Regions from separate parts of the Geodermatophilus sp. SYSU D01105 genome, predicted to be linked through region 1. Evidence: riboswitches for the same ligand, from Rfam matches in the RefSeq annotation. Region 1 holds a riboswitch; each other region holds the start of a gene.

Region 1 (5,043 bases):
CGACCGCGACGACCGCATCGACGCCGAGGTACTCCCCCACGTTCGCCGGACCCACGCCACCGGTGGGGATGAAGCGCACGTCGCCGAACGGTGCCGCGAGGGCGGCGATCGCCCGGGCACCACCGGACGTGCCGGCGGGGAAGAACTTGACGGTGGTGAGGCCCAGCTCCAGGGCGGCCTGGACCTCGGTCGCGGTGACGGCACCGGGCAGCGCGAGGACGCCGTGCTCGGCGCAGCGCTCGACGACGGCGCGGCTCAGACCGGGTGAGACCACGTAGGCCGCACCCGCGGCGACGGCCTCGTCGACCTGCGCGGGGGTCAGGACGGTCCCCGCCCCGAGGAGCACGTCCCCCCGCGCGGCCATGGCGCGCAGCGCGTCGCCCGCGGCCGGGGTGCGGAAGGTGACCTCGGCGACCGGCAGCCCGCCCTCGACGAGGGCGCCGGCGAGGGGCTCGGCGTCCCGCGCGTCGTCGAGCACGACGACGGGGACCAGCCGCGCCCGGCCGAGCGCGGCCAGCACGTCGGTCACCGCTCCACCACGTTGCGCAGCTCGCCGCCGTCCAGCAGCGCCGCGAGGTTGGCGCTGACCAGGTCGTCGGCGCCGACCGGCCGGCCGCCGGCCGCGTGCGGCGTGAGCAGGAGGTTGGGGGCGTCCCAGAGCGGGGAGTCGGGGGGCAGCGGCTCGGTCTCGGTCACGTCGAGGGCGGCACCGGCGATGCGACCCTCCCTCAGCGCCGCGACGAGGGCGGGCTCGTCGACTGTCGAGCCGCGGCCCACGTTGACCACGTGGGCGTGCGCCGGCAGCGCGGCCAGCCGGCCGGCGTCCAGGGCCCGGGTGGTGCCGGCGGTCGACGGCAGGATCATGACCAGGACGTCGGTCCGCTCGAGCTCGGACTCCAGGTCCTCCTCGGCGACGACGGCGAACCCGGCGCGCTCCCCCGCGCTGCGGGCCACCCCGCGCACCCGGGCGCCCAGCGAGGCGAGCACGGGCGCGAGGGTCTGCCCGATGGCGCCGAACCCCCAGATGAGCACGCGGGCGTCGATCAGGGTGGTCACCGCGCCCTCGGGGTGCAGCGGCTGGAGCCCGCCGAGCTCGCGGGCCCAGCGGTGCTCGGCCTGCGCCCGGGCGGCGGCGGGCAGGCGGCGCACCAGGGCGAGGGTCAGCGCCAGGGCGTGCTCGGTGACCGTCGCGCTGTGCAGGCCCGCGCCGGCGGTGACGACGACGTCCTCGGGGAAGCCGGCGGCGAGGACGGCGTCCGGCCCGGCCGCCAGCGTCTGCACCCAGCGCAGCCGCGGCATCCGGCCGGCGACGGCGGCGAGGTCGGCGGTGGAGCTGCCCCACACGACCATCGCCTCGGCGTCCAGGTGCTCGTCGGGCACGGGGGCCGCGGCGTCGTAGAGGACCGCGTGCACGCCCTCGGGCAGGTCCGGGGCCAGCGGGACGGAGTCGGGCAGCAGGAGCTTCATCCGGGGAGGCCTCTCGTGGGGTCGTGCGGGGACGGTGCCCGAGCCCCATGCCACACCCGGCCGACGAGCGCCGCCACCCCAGCCCGGTCGCCCCGCGGACGGGGGCCGGACCCTGGCCTCCGGCCGCGCCAGGCGCGACCGGCGGGGCGTCAGCCCCGGTAGTTCACGTGGACGTGGTCGAAGTGGTTGGCCGTCACGCCCCCGCGGTCGGCCATCGGCTTCCAGGAGCCGTTGGGCGAGGAGAGCATCCGCTGCTGCCAGATGACGTACTCGACGCCGAGCTCGTCCCAGTGGTCGATGTGGTACTGGGCGATGGCGTCGCCGAGGGCGTCGTCGGACATGACCATGTAGTCGACCGCCAGGCCGGACGGGTGACCACCGGGGTCGGCCGCACTGGCGCGGGTCCCGCCCAGCGTGATGCCGGCGGCGCCCGGCACGTTGGAGACGACCGCGTTGGCGGCCGCCTGCGCGGCCGGCTTGATGCTCCCGGCGGTGTCGGTGATGCGCGCGACCGCACCCGCTGCGGCCGCGGCGGCGCGGGCCGGAGCGGCCGGCTCCGGTGCGGCGGCCTGCGCGGCCGCGGCCTCCGCCTGCTGCCGCGCGGCGGCCTGCGCGGCGGCCTCGGCCTCGGCCGCGGCCCGGGCGGCGGCCTCCGCCTCGGCCTTCTGCCGGTCGAGCACGGCCTGGTCGGCGGCGGCCTGCGCCTGCTGGGCGGCGGCCTGCGCCGCCTCGCGGGTGCTGCGGCTGGCGGCGAGGTCGGCGAGCGGCTGCAGGTCCCGGGCCGCGTCGACCTCGACGGGGACGGACTGGCCGGTAAGCCCGAGCTGGGCGGCGACGCTGACCGACTCCGACGCCCCGGCGTCGGCCTGGGCGGCGGGCTCCGCGCCGATGACGACGTTGGCCACGACCGCGCCGGCCGCGGCGGCGGCCAGGAGGAGGGCCGGGCGACGGCGCGAGGGGGCGATCCGGCCGCGGCGATCGGCGCGGCGAGAGGTGGTGGTGCGGGGGTCCATGGGGTGGGGTGCTCCGGGGGTGCGGGCGCAGGTGCGCACGGGAGGGCGCGGCCTGCGGGGAGGTCGGGGGGAGGACGTCGGCGGTCCTGGGGAGCCGGCCGGTGCGGGACACCACGGAGACGGCGGCAACGCCGGTCGAGCGAGGGTGCTCGGGTGGGTCCGCGGGAGGCGGGTCAGGGACGGCCGCGTGCGATCACGTGCGGGGGTGCGCCCGGAGCCGGCGGTGCCGGGGTGAGGGTGGGCATCCGGCAGGGCTGGGGCACGCCATCCGGCGGCTCTCCGTTCTTCCGATGGCCGCCTACCGAGTTAGCTGACGGGTTCGGGCGGGAAGCGGCCCTGCCCGCTACCCGGACGACGGCCCGGGAGCGGGGTTCACCCCAGTACTGCGGTGGGTCCCCGGCTCGCCCCGGAGGGCGACTCGGCGGCGTCCGCTCGGCTTCCCCGGCAGGGGACGTGAGGACCGGCCGGACCTGACCACCGTAACGGGCGTTATGGGTTTGTGACAATCGCAGCCCGTCGATTCGTCGGGTGATGTGCGTCGCGCCTCCCCCGGTCGACGGCCAGGTGGTGTAGGCGCCGACGATCCGCACGCGCCCCGACGGCGCGCGGCGCGGTAGGGCCCGGTCGCCCGCGGGCGGTCAGGACGAGAGCGCGGGCCGGGTGTCGGCCACCGACGTCCCCATCGCGTTCTCGGGGCCGCCGCTGGGGCCGTCGTCGGAGCCGCACCGGCTCAGCGACACGGTCAGCGTCAGCACGACGACCAGCGCCACGAGGGCCAGCACGACCCACTTCAGCCAGCGGCGGAGGTCGGACGACTTCGGGCCGTCGCCGGTCGGCCCGGGCTGACCCGGCTGGGGATCGGACGCGGTCACGGTGCGCTCCTCGCCGGGAGCGGAGCCCCCGGGTGCTCGGACGGCGGTGCCTGCGGCTGGGCTCCGTACCGGCGACCGTCTACCCGGTCGGGACGCCCCGGACACCCGCGAGGGCGGCCTAGGGTGGGCCCCGTGGAGGTCTGGTTCACCCCGTCCTGCTCCAAGTGCCGCACCGCGCGGGCCCAGCTGGAGGAGGCCGGCGTCGAGTACACGCTGCGCCGCTACCTGGACGACCCGCCGACGGAGGCCGAGCTGCGCGCCGCGCTCCGCGCCCTGCAGCTGGAGCCGTGGGACATCACCCGCATGTCCGAGCCCCTCGCCCGGGAGCTCGGGCTGCGGGACCTGCCGCGGGACGCCGAGGCGTGGATCCGCGTGCTGGCCGAGCACCCGCGGCTCATCCAGCGTCCGCTCGTGCTGACCGACGACGGCCGGGCGTGGGTCGCGCGGGACGACGCGTCGCTGACCGAGGTGGTGGCGGCCGGACGGCGGTCGGGCGCGGGCTCCTGAGGACTCCGGGTCACTGCTGCTCAGAGGCGGTGCGCCGCGGCGGCGGCGAGGGTCCCGAGGGTGTTCGTCGACAGGTGCAGCACGACGGGGGCCAGCAGGCTCCCGCTGCGGAGCCGCAGCCAGGCGAACAGCACCCCGGCGGCGGCCGTCCCGGAGCACAGCAGCGCGACGGCCAGGGCACGGGCGACGGGACCCTCGACCAGGTCGTTGGCCGCCAGGCCGCTGAGCGTCGGCCGGACGTGCCAGACCCCGAAGACCGCCGCGGACACCGCGACCGCGCCGCGGACGGGGAGCACCCGCCCGAGGACGGCCAGGAGCACGCCGCGGAAGGCGACCTCCTCCCACACGACGGTGCCCAGCGGGATCCGGACGAGGACCTGGTAGGCGATCTCGCCGCCGTCGGCCCCGGCCACCCGGGCGTCGCGCACCAGCGGCCGCAGGGCGGGGACGACGACGGCGACGGCGTACCCCGAGGCCACCAGCGCCGCGGGGACCCCGCCCCAGCGGAGCCCGGCACCCAGCCGTGACCGCGCCAGGCCCAGGTCGGCCCAGGACAGCCCGGCGGCACGCGCAACCGCCAGCAGCACGCCCGCGGCGGTCAGGTTGGCCGGGACGTAGGACGCCGGGGCCCCGGGCAGCCGGGTCACGACGAGGTTGTTCCAGGTCCCCAGCAGCAGCACCAGCCCGGCGGCGAGGGCCAGCGCCCCGGGGCGGTCGCGGGCCCCGGTCGGCACCTACCGCGCCTGGTCGGTGAGCAGCCGCCGCAGCCCCGCCACCGGCGCCCGCAGCGACCACCACGCCAGCCGCACCGGCACGCCGGCCGCGGCGCGGACCCCACGCGCGCAGAGGCGCAGCAGGTCGGCGTACTCGGCCGGCCGCGGCCTCTCCGCGGCAGCGGTCCGCTTCGCCCGGTCCGGAGCGGGCGCCGACTCGGCCGGGGGCGGCGTCGCCGGGACGATCAGGTCGACCGTCGTCCGCCGCCGCGGACCCCGCAGCGACTCGAACGACGGGATCGCCGGCGACGGCGGCCCCTCCTCCTCGTCCGGCTCGATGCCCGCGGCCACGGCCTCGGTGTGCACCTCGGCCTCCGACGGGGCCGCGGCACGGGGCACGCGGGCGACCGGTTCGGGGACGACGTTCCGGATCGCGGCGATCATGCCCGGGCCGAGACCGCCGATCGCCGC
Region 2 (5,043 bases), on a different contig from region 1:
GGTGACCAGCAGCGTCGAGGGCACGGCCAGCCGGTCGCCGGGGGTCAGGGACGCCCGCCGCGACACGACGGCGACCGGCGCCGACGCCGGCCGGCCCAGCGCGGTCCGCAGCGCCCCCACGGTCGGGTCGGCCGCCACGGGCCGGTAACCCTCGGTCGCCGCCGTCCCGTGCCCGACGAGCACCACGTCGGCCAGCGCCCGCAGCAGCCGGAAGACCCGCTTGTCGCCGGGCGACCCCAGGCCCCCGCTGCGGCCGCCGACGGTGATCGCGCCGTCCAGCGAGGCCACGAAGTCCACCCGCAGCGACCGCCCCGGCGGCAGCCGGTAGGCCTCGACCAGGGCGTCGTCGTCGAGGTCGGCCGCCGGCCCGGGCAGCAGGCGGCGCACGTCAGGAGGTGGTGACCACGGCCGCGCTCTCGGCCGGCATCGTCACCGTCGTCCGGTCGATCCGCGGTTCCTCGCCGGTGGCGAACAGGACCCCGGAGGCCGGCCGGTCCAGGTCGACCTCCCGCGGCTCGCCGGCCAGGTTGGCCACCACGCGCAGCGCGCCCCGGTGGACGACCAGCCAGCGGTCCTCGTCGTCCCAGCTGACCGCGACCCGGGACAGGTCGGGGTCGACCAGGTCCGGCTGCGCGCGGCGCAGCGCCAGGAGCGCGCGGTGCACCGCCAGCAGACGGGCGTGCGGCTCCTCCTCGACCTCGTTCCAGTCCAGCTTCGAGCGGGTGAAGGTCTCGGGGTCCTGCGGGTCGGGCACGACGGCGGCGTCCCACCCGTGCTCGGCGAACTCGCCGATCCGCCCCTCGGCGGTGGCCTTGCCCAGCTCCGGCTCCGGGTGGCTGGTGAAGAACTGCCACGGGGTGCTCGCGCCCCACTCCTCGCCCATGAACAGCATGGGGGTGAACGGGCTGGTCAGCACGATCGTCGCCCCGACGGCGAGCAGGCCGGGGGAGAGGGAGGCCGAGATGCGGTCGCCGACGGCGCGGTTGCCGATCTGGTCGTGGTCCTGCAGGTAGCCGAGGAACTTCCAGCCCGGCAGCTCGTCGACGTCGACCGGCCGGCCGTGGTGCCGGCGGCGGAAGCTGGACCACGCGCCGTCGTGGAAGTAGGCGCCGGTCAGCGTCTTGGCCAGCCCGGACAGGCCCGCAGCAGCGAAGTCGGCGTAGTAGCCCTGGCCCTCGCCGGTGAGGGTCGAGTGCAGCGCGTGGTGGAAGTCGTCGCTCCACTGCGCGGTCAGCCCCATGCCGCCGGCCACCCGCGGGGTGACCAGGCGCGGGTCGTTGAGGTCACTCTCGGCGATGAGGGTCAGCGGGCGCCCCTCGGCCACCGACAGCCGGTCGACCTCCTGCGCCATCTCCTCCAGCACGTGGGTGGCCCGCTCGTCGACCAGCGCGTGGACGGCGTCGAGCCGGAGGGCGTCGACGTGCATGTCCCGCAGCCACATGAGCGCGTTGTCGATGATGTACCGGCGCACCTCGTCGGAGTCCGGCCCGGACAGGTTGATCGAGTTGCCCCAGGTGTTGGCACCCTCGGCGAAGATCGGCATGAACTGCGGCAGGTAGTTCCCGGACGGGCCGAGGTGATTGTAGACGACGTCCTGGACGACGGCCAGCCCGCGCTGGTGGCAGGCGTCGACGAACCGCTGGTAGGCGGCCGGGCCGCCGTAGTCCTCCTGCACCGCGTACCAGAGGACGCCGTCGTAGCCCCAGTTGTGGGTGCCGTTGAAGCCGTTGACCGGCAGCAGCTCGACGAAGTCGACACCGAGCTCGACCAGGTGGTCCAGCCGTTCGATCGCCGCGTCGAGCGTGCCCTCCGGGGTGAACGTGCCGACGTGCAGCTCGTAGACCACACCGCCGGCCAGCGGGCGCCCCGTCCACGCCGCGTCGCCCCACGCGTACGCCGACGGGTCGAACCGGCGGGAGGGCCCGTGCACCCCCTCGGGCTGCCGGCGCGAGCGCGGGTCGGGGTGGACCTTCTCGTCGTCGTCGAGGAGGAAGCCGTAGTCGGCCTCCGGCCCGGCCTCGACCTCGGCGCGCCACCAGCCGCCGTCGTCCCGGTGCATCTCGTGCACGGAGCCGTCGACCTGGAGCCGGACCCGCTTCGGCAGCGGTGCCCAGACGGAGAACTCGACGGGTGCGGACATGCGCAGTGCCTCCACGCGGGACGAGACGGGGACTGGCCGGAGGGCCGGGATCGGGACGGATCATGCCCGCACACCCGGCGGCCAACCGTGGGTTCCGGGCACGGTCCGCGGAGGAGGGAGCGCAGGGCCGACCGGGCTGGGTCGCCCGTCCACGGCGGGAGCGGGACACCTCCGGACCAGCTGCCGGCCCCGCGCGCGGCGGGGCCCGGCCGGGAGCGCACCGGCCGGGCCCCGCGGTCCGGTCAGACCCGGAGCGTCTGACCCACGCGGATCACGTTCGGGTCGCTGACCTGGTCCCGGTTCAGCTCCCACAGCCCGCGCCAGCCGCCCTCGGTGCCGTGGCGGGCGGCGATGGAGCCGAGGGTGTCCCCGGCCTGGACGACGTGGCTGCCGGTCGCCGCCCGGTCCGCCCGCGAGGCCTGCTCCGGTTCGGCGGCCGGCGCCGGCGACTGGACCGCGGCGGTCAGGTGCCTGCCGCAGGTCGGCCACGCGCCGATGCCCTGGCCGTCGAGCGTGCGCTCGGCGACCACGATCTGCTGCTCCTTGCTGGCCAGGTGGGCGTTGGACGCGAACTCGCGGCCGCCGTAGGCGGCCCAGGTGCTGGCGCTGAACTGCAGGCCGCCGTAGTAGCCGTTGCCGGTGTTGATCTGCCAGTTCCCGCCCGACTCGCACTGGGCGACGCCGTCCCAGTTGTGCTCCGCGGCCTGAGCCGTGCCGGGGAGCGCGAGGGCGGAGAGCGCCGCCGCGCCGGTGAGGACGACGGCGCCGCGGCGCAGGCCGCGTGCGGGCGTGCGGGATCGGTCGTGCTGGGGCATGGGGGTCCTCCGATCGGCCGCCGGCGGGGTTAGCTGTCGGGTTCGGACGATCGGTGCCCGGCCGCGGATCGCGGCTTCACCCCCAGACGCGCTGCGCACACCTCGCGCGGGGCGTCGTAGGTGGGTCCCCCACCCCCGTCCACGGTCGTGCAGAGGTCCGCTCGCCGCCGGACGGGGTTGGGCGGGACGGCGCCGGGCCCGGCGGGGAGCCGGACGCCGCGAACGCTAGGTGGGCGTGCCGCACCCGGCCTGTCGGCAGGGGGGCGGGGCACGGCCCTCCTGCGACAGGCCGGGCGGGAGCGGCGCACCGCCCCCGCCCCGCTGCGCTTCGTGACGGACGTGGCCCCTGCGGGGTCCCGCCGCGAGCCCGGTGGCGTGGTGGTCCTGCGTCAGTCCCGCACGAGCAGGGCGACCGGCAACCGCTCCAGCGCTGCCCCGACGGGGAGCCCGGCGGCGTCCGAGACGTACCGCCCACCGGTGAGCAGGTCCCGCCACGCCCCGTTGGGCAGTTGCAGCGCGGTGTCGCCCCAGCCACCGGCGCCGGCCAGCCCGACCGGGAGGCGGGTCGCGACGGTCACCGCGCCGCCGCGGTCGAAGGCGACGACGTGGTCGGCCGCCGTGCCCGTGGCCGTCACCGGCTCGTACCCGGTGAACCACTCCGGGTGCTCGCGGCGGGCGCGCAGGGTCCGGGAGACCACGAGCAGCTTCGCCGCGCCCTCGGCGTCCACGGGCGGCACCCAACCCCCGTCGAGCCGGGCCAGCAGCCGCCGGCGCAGCGCGTAGTCCACCGGACGGCGGTTGTCCGGGTCGACCAGGGAGAAGTCCCACAGCTCGGTGCCCTGGTAGACGTCCGGGACACCGGGCATGGTCAGCTGCAGCAGCTTCTGCGACAGCGAGTTCGACCAGCCCGCCGGCGCGATCCGGGCGACGACGTCCTCGATCGCGCCGTGCGTCGCCTCGTCGTCGTAGGCCGCGTCGACCAGCGCGTGCAGCCGGGCCTCGAACTCCTCGTCCTGGTCGGTCCACGTCGTCGACGTGCCCGCCTCGCGAGCCGCCTTCTCCGCGTAGGCGTGCGCCCGCTCCCGGGACAGCGGCCAGGCGCCGACGAGGTTCTGCCACACCAAGGAGGCCAGCGGCCGGTCGGGCAGCGGGTGCCGGGCGAGCAGCTGGCGCACCAGCTGCGCCCAGTCGTCCGGCTGCTCGGCCAGCACCGCGAGCCGCGCCCGCACGTCCTCGCTGCGCTTGGTGTCGTGCGTCGACAGCGTCGTCATCGACTCCGGCTTGCGCGCCAGCCGGCGCTGCTGCGCCTCGTGGAACTCCGCCACCGTGCTGCCGAAGCGGGCCGGGTCGCCGCCGACCTCGTTGAGCGCGACGAACCGGGCCCACCGGTAGTAGGCGCTGTCCTCGACGCCCTTGGCCATGACCGGTCCGCTGGTCTGCTCGAAGCGGGTCGCCGCCTCGGTGCCGGCCTGGGACAGCACCGAGTGCAGCGCGTCGACGGCGCCGGCCAGGTCGGGACGGCGCTCCCGCACCGCGGCCACGGTCGCGTCGAGGTGCTCCCGGCCGTCGGGCAGGTAGGTGCGGTAGACCGGGAAGCTCGCCAGGAGCTCGGCCAGGGCCTCGGTCTGCTGCTCGCGGGAGATGCCGGGCAGCTCGCCGATGACCCGGACCAGGCGGGCCACCTCCGAGCCGAGCATCCCGTCGGTCACCTCGCGCTTGCAGGCGCGCACCAGCTCGGCGTAGTCGACCGGCCCGCCGGACAGCTCGGTGTCCAGCGCGGTGATCGCCGCCTCCCCGGCCGGGTCGACCAGCACGTCGTCGACCTCGGCCAGCGCGTCGTAGCCGGTGGTCCCCGCCGTCGCCCAGCTCTCCGGCAGGTCCTCCCCGGGCTCGAGGATCTTCTCCACCACGGTCCAGCGGCCGCCGGAGGCCTCGGCCAGCCGGTCGAGGTAGCCCTTGGGGTCGGCCAGCCCGTCGGGGTGGTCGATCCGCAGGCCGTCCACGGCGCCGGCCTCGACCAGCTCCAGGACCAGCCGGTGGGTCGCCGCGAAGACCTCCGGGTCCTCCGCCCGCAGCCCGGCCAGGGTG
Region 3 (5,043 bases), on a different contig from region 1:
TGCGGAGACCGTCGTCGTCGAGGTGGAGCAGCAGCCGTCCGGGCTGGGCTGGCTGCCCGACGGCTCCCTGGTCGTCGTGTCGATGAAGGACCGCCGGGTGCTCCGGTACGCCGACGGGTCGCTCACGACCCACGCCGACCTGGCCGAACACTGCGGCGGGCACCTCAACGACCTGGTGGTCGACGCCGGCGGCCGCGTGTTCGTCGGTGACTTCGGCTTCGACCTGATGGGCGGCGGGAGCGCCGCGACCGCGTCGCTCAAGCGCATCGACCCGAACGGCACGGTGTCGGTCGCCGCCGAGGGGCTGCAGTTCCCGAACGGCTCTGTCATCACCCCGGACGGCGGCACGCTCGTCGTCGGCGAGACGCTGGGCAACCGGTACACCGCGTTCGACCTGGGCGCCGACGGGTCGCTGTCCAACCGGCGGGTGTGGGCGTCCCTCGGCCCGGAGGTCACCGGGACGACGGTCGACGAGGTGCTCGGCCAGCTGACGGTCGCCCCCGACGGCTGCGCGCTGGACGCCGAGGGGCGGATCTGGGCGGCCGACGCGGTCGGCGGCCGGGTGGTGCGCGTGGCCGAGGGTGGGGAGGTCCTCGACGAGGTCGCCGCGCCGTCCGGCCTGGGCGTCTACGCGTGCATGCTCGGCGGGGACGACGGCCGCACGCTGCTGATGTGCTGCGCGCCGGACTTCTACGAGCACAACCGGGCGCCGGTGCGCGAGGCGGTCCTGGTGGCCACCGAGGTCGACGTCCCCCACGCCGGCCGGCCGTAGCCGCGAGGTCAGCCGTTCCGGCCGCCGAGCGGGTGGTCGGTGTCCGGGACGCCGCTGGCGCTCTCACCCGGGTTGGTCGACATCTCGCCGTCCCGGGCGGCGCGCGGCTCCTCCTGCTGCGACGGCGGCCCGACCAGGTCCTCCTCCGGACGCGTGCCCGGGACCCCGTCGGTCGGTTCGTTGACGCCACCGGCCGGCCGGCCGGTCAGGTTGCCCTCGGTCATGCCGCTGGAGTACCCGTGCCGGGCGGCGGTCACGCGGGGTCGAGCACCCGGACCGGGGAGCCCGCCAGGAAGGCGGCGACGTCCTCGACGACCTCGCGGTAGAAGACCTCGTAGCCGCGGCGGGTGACGTAGCCCAGGTGCGGGGTGAGGACCGTCCGCGGCGCGCTGCGCAGCGGGGAGTCGGCGGGCAGCGGCTCACGGTCGTAGACGTCGAGGCCGGCGCCGGCGATCCGCCCGTCGGACAGCGCCTCGACCAGGGCGGCCTCGTCGACGACCGGCCCGCGCGAGGTGTTGACCAGGATCGCGGTGGGTCTCATCCGGCCGAGCTCGGCGCGGCCGACGATGCCGCGGGTGCCCTCGCCGAGGACCAGGTGCACGGTGACGATGTCCGCGGTGGCGAACAGCTCGTCCCGCTCGACCCGGCGGACGCCGGCCGCCGCGGCGCGGTCGTCGGTGAGGTGCGGGCTCCAGGCGACGACGTCCATCTCGAAGGCCTGCCCGATCCGCGCGACGCGGGTGCCGAGCCGGCCCAGGCCCACCACGCCGAGGCGGGCGCCGGCGAGGTCGGTGCCGACCGTGGTCTGCCAGCGGCCGGCGCGCAGGGCGGCGTCCTCGGCCGGGACGTGGCGGGCCACGGCGAGCAGCAGCGCCCAGGTCAGCTCTGCGGTGCCGGGTGCGTGCGAGCCGGTGCCGCAGACGGTGATCCCGCGGTCGCGGGCCGCGGTGAGGTCGATGGCGGCGTTGCGGGCGCCGGTGGTGACCAGCAACCGGAGCGCGGGCAGGCGCTCGAGCAGGCTGCGCGGGAACGGCGTCCGCTCACGCATGGCGACGAGGACGTCGAAGGGGGCGAGGCGCTCGACGAGGGCGTCCTCGTCGTCGAGGTGGTCGGCGAAGGCGACGACGTCGAGCGGTCCGGGGACGCGGGACCAGTCGGCGAACTCGGCCGCCACGGACTGGTAGTCGTCGAGGACGGCGACCCGGTGGGGGCTCACCGGGAGCCCCCGCCCGGTGCCGGACGGGGGCTCCCCAGCGGAGCCGTCAGTGGACGGGGCCGCGGCCGTAGCCCTTGCCGCCGCCGCGCTTCTTGTTCTGCTCGCCCATCTTGGCGATGAACTCCTTGATCTTGGCCTGGTTCTGCGGCTTGCGGGCCTCCTGGATGACCTTCGCCGCGATCCCCGACGCCACCAGCTTCCGGATCATTCCGGCCATGGGGTGTGTCCCTCCTCGTTCTCGGTCGTCTCTTGTCGTGCCCGCCCAACGGCTGCGCCAACCCCCGGGTTCCGGCTGCTGTCCGCGATACGGACGTCACGCCGCGTGAGAACACTCCGCCGTTCACATACTTTGGTCCCAAGCCGCTGACCTGCGGAAACGCATCCATGGCATTCCTGCGCGCTCCGTAGTCCCCGGTGGTCAGCGCGGCGTGTCGCGATCCGGACACGCCGCCGTCGCGCGACCGTCCGGCCGCCTGCGAGGGCCGTCGCGCTCTCCTACGGTCGTCCGCGGTCCTGCCGGGCCTCTCGTCACCGAACCGCGTGACACCGGCCGGACTACGCCGAACCGGACGCGGTGAACGCCGCGCCCGGACCGGGGACCCACCGCATCCCTGGGGTGAAGCGCATCTCGCGCCGGGCGACTCCCCCGTCCGAACCCGTCAGCTAACCCGGTAGGCGGCCGTGGAGAACAGGAGAACCCGTCGTCCATGACGACTGCACGCACGTCTTTCGCACGCCGTTCTTTCCGTGGGATCGCGATCGCCGCCGTCGCCGGCGCCGCCGTGACCCTCGCTCCGGCCACCGCCCAGGCTGACGCCGGTGACGCCGGTTCCGGCGCCGTCGCCGTCGCTGCGGCCGCCGCCCCGAACGGCGCCGCCCAGAAGGCCGTCGACACCGCCCTCGCACAGCAGGGCGACCCGTACGGCTGGGGCGCCACCGGTCCCAACGCCTTCGACTGCTCGGGGCTGACGACGTTCGCCTACCGGGCGGCCGGCGTCGAGCTGCCGCGCACCTCGCGGGCGCAGTCGACCTTCGGCGCGCCGGTGGCGAAGTCCGACCTCAAGCCCGGTGACCTGGTGTTCTTCTACAGCCCGGTCTCGCACGTGGGCATGTACATCGGCAACGGCCAGATGGTGCACGCCTCCACCGCCGGCCAGCCGGTCAAGGTCGTGAACCTCGACTCCATGCCGAGCTACGTCGGGGCCCGTCGGGTCGCGTGACGCACCGGTGCCCCGGCCGTCCTGAGGGACGGCCGGGGGCACCGTCCGTCAGTCGCAGGCCAGGCCCGCGGTCCCGATCGACGGCGTGATGATGACCTTCCGGTTCTGCGCCGCCGGACCCGGGAGCAGGTTGCCTTCAGCGTCGTGGTCCTGGACGTAGCCGGGGAACTCGCTCCCGACGCCGTCAGCGGTCAGGCCGCCGGCCGGGACACCGAGGTCGACCAGCACCTGGCGCACGGCTTCGGCGCGATCGAGGCCGAGTCGCCGCTGTCCCTCGATGCCCTGGACGTTGGCGGTCGTACCGGTCAAGGTCGCGGTCGCACCGCTCTCGCGTAGTTGCTCGGCGATCGGCCGGAGCACAGCTTCGGCCGCCTCCTCGTCGACGAACTCGGCCGAGTCCGGCCGGAAGGCGACATCGGCCCCGGTGAGCACGATGGTGCCCTTGGTGCAGACCGGCCCCTCGGGCACCGGTACAGGCGTGACTCTCGGCAGCTCCTCATCGAGGAGCTCCCGGCTCAGTTGCGTGTCCTCGACCTCGGGCTCAACGCCCCCATTGGCGGCGGTGCTGATCGCCCTCCAGATGGCGACGAGGTTCTTCCGCTGCGCGATGCTCAGCGGCTCCTGCGGCTCGGCCGTGTCACCGATTCCCTGCAGGATGACCCTGACTCCGCCGAGGTCCGGCAGGGCATCGAGCGCCACCAGGTTGTCGACGATCTCCTGAGGGTCGGCGTCGAGCAGGCCGGGCTGGGTGAAGTCCAGCGGCGCCACGGTCGAGAGCCCTGAGTCGACGACGACGATCGTCCGGGGCGGCGTCTCCACGGCCGAGATGCTGCGCGCTGCCTCGTCCAGAGCCGTGAGGAGATCGGTCTCCTCGTCCTCCGCACGGAGCGCTTCGATCTCTGCGGCCAGCGCTGCCTCGTTGCGCTCCCGACTCTCCTCACGTGCAGGTCCGTTGTTGCCCGTGATGAGCATCTGCTCCGAGAACTGCACTGACGGTTCGCCGTCCGCGACGACCATGGTCACGAGTGACTGGTCCTGCAGAGCCTGGTCGAACACATCCGCGGCGTCACCGTCGAGCTGCGGCGGCGGCATGTTGCTGCGCGCCCCGGCCACCAGGGCCACCGCACCGGTCGGGTCGCCCACCGCCTCTCCACCACCGCAGCCGGCCAGGACTCCGGCCAGGGTCAGGACGGTTGCCGCCGCGGAGACAGCGCGCGGGGTCGTGCTCTTTCGCACAGGGAAACCTCTCGGATGTGGTGAGGACCGCAGTGGTCAGTGGCTGCCGGCATGCGTGCCGTAGCCGTTGATGCGGTCGTGGGCGTCCCGCGAGGTCGGGACGAGGTTCGCGCCGTGTCGGCGCGCAGTCGGCTCCGAGGAGACGTCCGCGCCACGGCCGGCGGTCAGTCCGCTGGTGGCCTCCGGCAGCCCGATGTAGCGGGCGACCTCCACGCGGACGAGCTCCTTCAACGCATCGATGCCGGCGTCGATCTCGATGGAGGCATCAGCAGCGCGCTGGTGTGCTCGCGCCTCCTCGGTGCGGGCCAGCGCCAACTCCTGCTGCCGGGCGGTCGCCACTGCTGCAGCCTCGACAGCCGCCCTCCGGTGGGCCGGCAACGTCTCCCGTAGCGCGAGGTAGGTCGTCATGTGGGGGTGGTGCTCGGTGAACCCCGAGTAGAAGGCCAGGAGCCCCGAGGCCACGTACAGTCCAGCGAGCAGGAGTGCGGACAGCAGAGGGTCGTGCTGCGCCTGAGCAGCCCCGGCCGACCCGAAGACGTCCGACGCGGCGGAGGCCGAGTCCTGGCTCTGCACGCGGAAGACGAAGGCGACCGCTCCGA
Region 4 (5,043 bases), on a different contig from region 1:
GGCACGGCTCGGTCCGGGTGCGGAAGTACGGCGCGAGGGTGGCCAGCTTGCAGTTGGGGACCTCGTCGCGGGTCAGCAGCCGGCGGGCCAGGACGGCGGTGTCGACCGAGGCGGCCGCCGGCCACGGGATGGCGTTCTCCGCGCACGCCGCCTTGAGGAAGCCCAGGTCGAAGGGGGCGTTGTGGGCGACGAGGACCGCGCCCCGGGCGAACTCCAGGAAGCTGGGCAGGACCGCGCCGATCCGGGGTGCGGCCGCGACCATCGTCGTCGTGATGCCGGTCAGCACGCTGATGTAGGGCGGGATCTCGCAGCCGGGGTCCACCAGGGTCTGGAACTCGCCGAGGACCTGCCCACCGCGGACCTTGACCGCTCCGATCTCGGTGATCGCGCTGTCCTTGGGGGAACCCCCGGTGGTCTCCAGGTCGACGACGACGAAGGTGACCTCCGCCAGTGGGGTGCCCAGCTCGTCGATGGTGGCCTGCTCGTAGCGGGGGAGCGTGCCCGCGGCTCGCGCGGCCGTCCCGGCGAGGTGGGCGGGGGAGAGCGGCACCTGCCGGGGAAGGGAGGAGGGCACGGGCGGACGGTAGGTCGGCCCAGTGACAGTCCCGGGGACGCGCGCCGGAGGGCGGCCGGTGCCGGCGGGTCCGCAGCGGCTCGGGTGGCGGGCGCCACGGCGCGGGGCCTCCCGAGGGCGTTCCGGCCGCGTCCGGGGCCGTGCGCGCCGGGACCCGTCCCGCCGGGGCGCGCTCGCGCCGAACTGTCGGTGCCGGTCCCTAGCGTGCGAGCCGGACCGACCGGGGCCATGGAGGGCCTCCGCGACCGGGGTCGGCCAGCTGAGGAGTGGGCCATGTTGATCGACTGCGACACCTGCACCGTGCGCGGCACCGGCTGCGCCGACTGCGTCGTCACCGTGCTGCTGGGGGCGCCGCCGGGCTGGCGGGGCGAGGACCCGACCGTGGTGCCGATGACCGGCCGGCGCGAGGCCGGCGTGGCCGAGGACGCCGTCGTCCCGGGCCCGGGCGTGGTCGTGGAGTTCGACGAGGTCGAGCGCCGTGCCGTCCGGGCGCTCGCCGAGGGCGGCCTGGTGCCGCCGCTGCGGCACCAGGGTCAGCCGGGTGCGCGGGACGGCGGGGCCGCACGAGGCCGGCGGCGCACGGGGTGACCCGGTCCCCTGCGGGGCCGGGGCGCCCCGGCCGACGCGCCGCGGGTGACGCCGACCGGCGGTGTGTCGCTCCGCCGCCCTGTGGATGTCACCACAGTCCCCGCAGGCCCCATTTGTCACAACTTCATCACGCCCGTACGGTGAGCCGGTCCGACCGGGTGGTCGTCACCCGCAGAGAGGTGGCCTCGGCCGGGCACCGCCGAATCGCCCGACGTGCCCGTGCGGCACGGAGGGGGAACCGGGGACCCACCGCAGCACTGGGGTGAGTTCTCGCGTGCGCCGGTCCGCCGGGGCACACGCGCCGGCTCGCCGGGGCGCAGAGATAGGGCACGTCTTCCCAGCCCGAACCCGTCAGCTAACTCGGTAGGCGGTCGCTGAGGAAGAAACGGAGAGCCGCCGACCGTGGCGACCCCCCGCCCTGCCCTGGGGCATGCGCTCGACCAGATCGACTCCGACCTCCCGCTGGCGTTCCGCCGCCCGACCCTGCCCCGCCGCCTCGGCCGGGGGATCGTCGTGGGCGCCGTCGCGACGCTCTCCCTGACGCTGCTGCCGGGGACCGCTGCCGCGGACCCGGAGCAGGCCACCAGCGCGGCGCAGGCCGCGCAGCTCGTCGCGCGGGCCGGTCACGACCTCGAGGTCGTCACCGAGCAGGCCAACGAGGCCCGCGAGACCCTCGCCCAGCAACAGGCCGCCGCGGAGGCCGCGCACCAGGCCGCCGCCGCGGCCCGGCAGCAGCTCGACGCCCTCGACGGCCAGATCCGTCAGGTCGCCCGCACCGCCTTCACCGCTGGTGACGGGATGCCCGAGCTGGACCTGCTGATGACCAGCGACTCGCCCGAGGACTTCGTGTCCCAGCTGGCCATGCTCGAGGCGATCGCCGGCCACACCAACGAGGTGCTCGCCGAGGTCGCCCGGAGCGCGGGTGCCGCCGAGCAGGCCCAGCAGGACGCCGACGCCGCCGCGGCCCAGGCGCAGGCCACCCTCGACGACGTCACCGCGCGGCAGGAGCAGCTCGAGGCCGACATCGCCGACTACCAGGCGCAGTACGCCGCGCTGTCGGCCCCGCAGCAGCAGGAGGTCGTCACGGCGCACGCCGGCCAGGCCGTGGCCGCCGCCGCGCCGGCCCCCGCCAGCAGCGGTGCGGCCCAGGCCGCCGTCGACACCGCGCTCGCCCAGGTCGGGGACCCCTACGTCTGGGGTGCCGGCGGGCCGAACTCCTTCGACTGCTCCGGCCTGACCCAGTACGCGTACGCCGCGGCAGGGATCAGCCTCCCGCACTCCAGCCGCATCCAGTCGACGATGGGCGCCGCGGTCTCCCGCGCCGAGCTTCAGCCGGGCGACCTGATCTTCTACTACAGCCCGGTCAGCCACGTGGCGATGTACATCGGCAACGGCCAGATGGTCCACGCCTCGACGTCGGGCCAGCCGGTCAAGGTGGTCAGCGTCGACTCGATGGGCGGCATCACCGCCATGCGCCGCATCGCCTGATCGGGCGCCACCCCGTCACCGCTCGCGGCGGGGGCGCGCCGGGCCGGTGACCTCCACGGGGGGTCACCGGCCCGACCTCTGTCCCGTGCGTCCTGAGCCGGAGGAGGACGGGGTCCTTCTCGGGGTCCTTCTGGGGGCCCTTCTAGGATCGGGCGGGTGAGCGCCCGCCGGGCCGCGTTGCTGGTCGCGGTGGTCCTGGGGACGGCGCTCGTCCTCGTCATCGCCGTCCGCACGCCGTGGACGCTGCTGCCCGACCCGCCCGGGGGCCGCACGCCGGTCCGCCCCGGGGCCGGCCTGCCGCCGGGGATCGCCGAGCGGGCGGACTCATTCGCGGCGGCACTGCGGCCGGCGTCCCTGGTGTCGCTGGGGCTGGGCCTGGCGACCTCCGCGGTCCTCGCGCTCACCCCGCTGGGTCGCCGGCTGGTGCGGGCGGTCGCGCGGCCGCTCGGCGGCGGCTGGGCCTGGCAGGTGCTGCTGGGCACGGCCGCGCTCGTGCTGCTCGGGCGGCTGGTCACCCTCGCGCCGGCGGCCTACGGCGAGACGGTCCGGCACCGGTACGGGCTGTCCACGCGGAGCTGGGGGCTGTGGGCGCGGGACGTCGCGCTCTCCGCCGCGATCGACGCCGCGGTCACCGCGGTGGTCCTGCTCGCGCTGGTGTGGCTGGCCCGCCGCGCGCCGCGCACCTGGTGGGCCTGGGCGGCGGGAGTGGCGGCCGGGTTCGTCGTCGTCGGGTCCTTCCTCTACCCGGTCCTCATCGAGCCGGCGTTCAACCGGTTCGACCCGCTGCCGGCCGGGCAGCTGCGCACCGACCTGCTGGAGCTCGCCGAGGAGAACGGCACCCCGGTCGAGGACGTCCTGGTCGCGGACGCCTCCCGCCGGACCACGGCGCTCAACGCCTACGTCTCCGGCTTCGGGTCGACCCGGCGGATCGTCGTGTACGACACGGTCCTCGGCCGGCTCCCCGACGCCGAGATCGAGTCGATCGTGGCCCACGAGCTCGGCCACGTGAGCACCGACGACGTCCTCACCGGCACGCTCATGGGTGCGCTCGGCGCGGCCGCCTCGGTGGCGGCGCTGGGCTGGCTGCTGTCGTGGACCCCGCTGCTCCGCCGCGCGGGGATCGACGGCGCCGGCGACCCGCGGGTGGTCCCGCTGGCCCTGCTGCTCGTGGCCCTCGGCACGCTCGTGTCCACGCCGGTGCAGAACCTGGTCAGCCGGCACATCGAGGCGCGCGCGGACCTGCACGCGCTCGACCTGACCGGCGACGCCGAGGCGTTCGTCGCCATGCAGAACCGGTTGGCCGCGGCCAACCTCTCCGACCCCGACCCGCCCGCTGCCTGGCAGTGGTTCTTCGGCTCGCACCCCACCGGGCCCCAGCGGGTCGCGTTCGCCGAGGACTGGCAGCGGCTCCAGGAGGCCGGGTGAGGACGCTCGTCGTCACCAACGACTTCCCGCCGCGGCAGGGCGGCATCCAGACCTTCGTCGCGGCGCTGCTGGCCCGCCGGCCCCCGGACTCCCTCGTCGTGCTGGCCTCCCGGTCGCCGGGCTGGGAGGAGTACGACGCGACGCTGCCCTACCCGGTGGTCCGCCGGCCGACCGGCATGCTGCTGCCGACGCCGGCCACCGCCCGGGCCGCCGTCGACCTGGCCCGGCGGTACGGCTGCGACACGGCGTTCTTCGGCGCCGCGGCGCCGCTCGGGCTGCTCGCCCCCGCGCTGCGGGCCGCCGGCGTCCGGCACCTGGTCGGGGCCACGCACGGCCACGAGACCGGCTGGGTGGCCCTGCCCGGCGCGCGGCAGCTGATGCGGCGGATCGCCGGCGACCTCGACGTGCTCACCTACATCAGCGAGTACACGCACGACCGGCTGGCCCCGGCGCTGGGGCGGGTGACCCCCATGGCCCAGCTCTCGCCCGGGGTGGACGTCGACCGGTTCACCCCCGGGGCCGACGGAGCCGCGGTCCGGGAGCGGTACGCGCTGGGGGAGGCGCCGGTGGTCGTCTGCGTGTCCCGGCTGGTCGCCCGCAAGGGGCAGGACGTCCTGGTCGCCGGCTGGCCGCGGGTCCTGGAGCGGCACCCCGACGCCCGGCTGCTCCTGGTCGGCGGCGGCCCCCTCGAGGCGTCGCTGCGCCGCGCCGTCGCCGGGCGGGGCCTGGCGGGGTCCGTCGTCCTCACCGGGGCGGTGCCGCCGGACCGGCTGCCCGAGCACTACGCCGCCGGCGACGTGTTCGCCATGCCCTGCCGGACCCGTCGCCGCGGCCTGGACGTCGAGGGGCTGGGCATGGTCTACCTCGAGGCGGCCGCCTGCGGCCGGCCGGTCGTGGCCGGCACGTCCGGGGGCGCGCCGGAGACCGTGCGCGAGGGCGTGACCGGTCACGTGGTCGCCGACCCGCGC

What was found. Region 1 has a riboswitch for cyclic di-AMP ahead of ACI79I_RS11580 (hypothetical protein). Riboswitches for the same ligand answer to the same signal wherever they lie in the genome.
Region 2: it holds a riboswitch for cyclic di-AMP, as region 1 does, so the genes downstream of both, ACI79I_RS12250 (transglycosylase family protein) here and ACI79I_RS11580 (hypothetical protein) in region 1, are expected to answer to the same signal.
Region 3: it holds a riboswitch for cyclic di-AMP, as region 1 does, so the genes downstream of both, ACI79I_RS09345 (C40 family peptidase) here and ACI79I_RS11580 (hypothetical protein) in region 1, are expected to answer to the same signal.
Region 4: it holds a riboswitch for cyclic di-AMP, as region 1 does, so the genes downstream of both, ACI79I_RS16680 (C40 family peptidase) here and ACI79I_RS11580 (hypothetical protein) in region 1, are expected to answer to the same signal.

Annotation. Positions count from the first base shown of each region.
Region 1 covers NZ_JBJGYR010000010.1:85,397-90,439, forward strand. The annotation lists gene eda (bifunctional 4-hydroxy-2-oxoglutarate aldolase/2-dehydro-3-deoxy-phosphogluconate aldolase) at 1-529, opposite strand, end outside; gene ACI79I_RS11575 (phosphoglycerate dehydrogenase) at 526-1,467, opposite strand; gene ACI79I_RS11580 (hypothetical protein) at 1,617-2,480, opposite strand; cyclic di-AMP (ydaO/yuaA leader) riboswitch at 2,761-2,914, opposite strand; gene ACI79I_RS11585 (hypothetical protein) at 3,119-3,352, opposite strand; gene ACI79I_RS11590 (ArsC/Spx/MgsR family protein) at 3,485-3,859, shown strand; gene ACI79I_RS11595 (CPBP family intramembrane glutamic endopeptidase) at 3,880-4,593, opposite strand; gene ACI79I_RS11600 (hypothetical protein) at 4,594-5,043, opposite strand, start outside.
Region 2 covers NZ_JBJGYR010000011.1:56,258-61,300, reverse strand. The annotation lists gene ACI79I_RS12260 (dihydrofolate reductase family protein) at 1-387, opposite strand, end outside; gene treZ (malto-oligosyltrehalose trehalohydrolase) at 389-2,140, opposite strand; gene ACI79I_RS12250 (transglycosylase family protein) at 2,383-2,955, opposite strand; cyclic di-AMP (ydaO/yuaA leader) riboswitch at 2,979-3,088, opposite strand; gene treY (malto-oligosyltrehalose synthase) at 3,345-5,043, opposite strand, start outside.
Region 3 covers NZ_JBJGYR010000008.1:52,809-57,851, forward strand. The annotation lists gene ACI79I_RS09325 (SMP-30/gluconolactonase/LRE family protein) at 1-772, shown strand, start outside; gene ACI79I_RS09330 (hypothetical protein) at 781-1,029, opposite strand; gene ACI79I_RS09335 (D-2-hydroxyacid dehydrogenase family protein) at 1,026-1,988, opposite strand; gene ACI79I_RS09340 (hypothetical protein) at 2,035-2,205, opposite strand; cyclic di-AMP (ydaO/yuaA leader) riboswitch at 2,558-2,682, shown strand; gene ACI79I_RS09345 (C40 family peptidase) at 2,696-3,208, shown strand; gene ACI79I_RS09350 (OmpA family protein) at 3,257-4,351, opposite strand; gene ACI79I_RS09355 (hypothetical protein) at 4,481-5,043, opposite strand, start outside.
Region 4 covers NZ_JBJGYR010000017.1:37,796-42,838, forward strand. The annotation lists gene ACI79I_RS16670 (DEDD exonuclease domain-containing protein) at 1-574, opposite strand, end outside; gene ACI79I_RS16675 (hypothetical protein) at 848-1,162, shown strand; cyclic di-AMP (ydaO/yuaA leader) riboswitch at 1,350-1,548, shown strand; gene ACI79I_RS16680 (C40 family peptidase) at 1,565-2,650, shown strand; gene ACI79I_RS16685 (M48 family metallopeptidase) at 2,807-4,075, shown strand; gene ACI79I_RS16690 (glycosyltransferase family 4 protein) at 4,072-5,043, shown strand, end outside.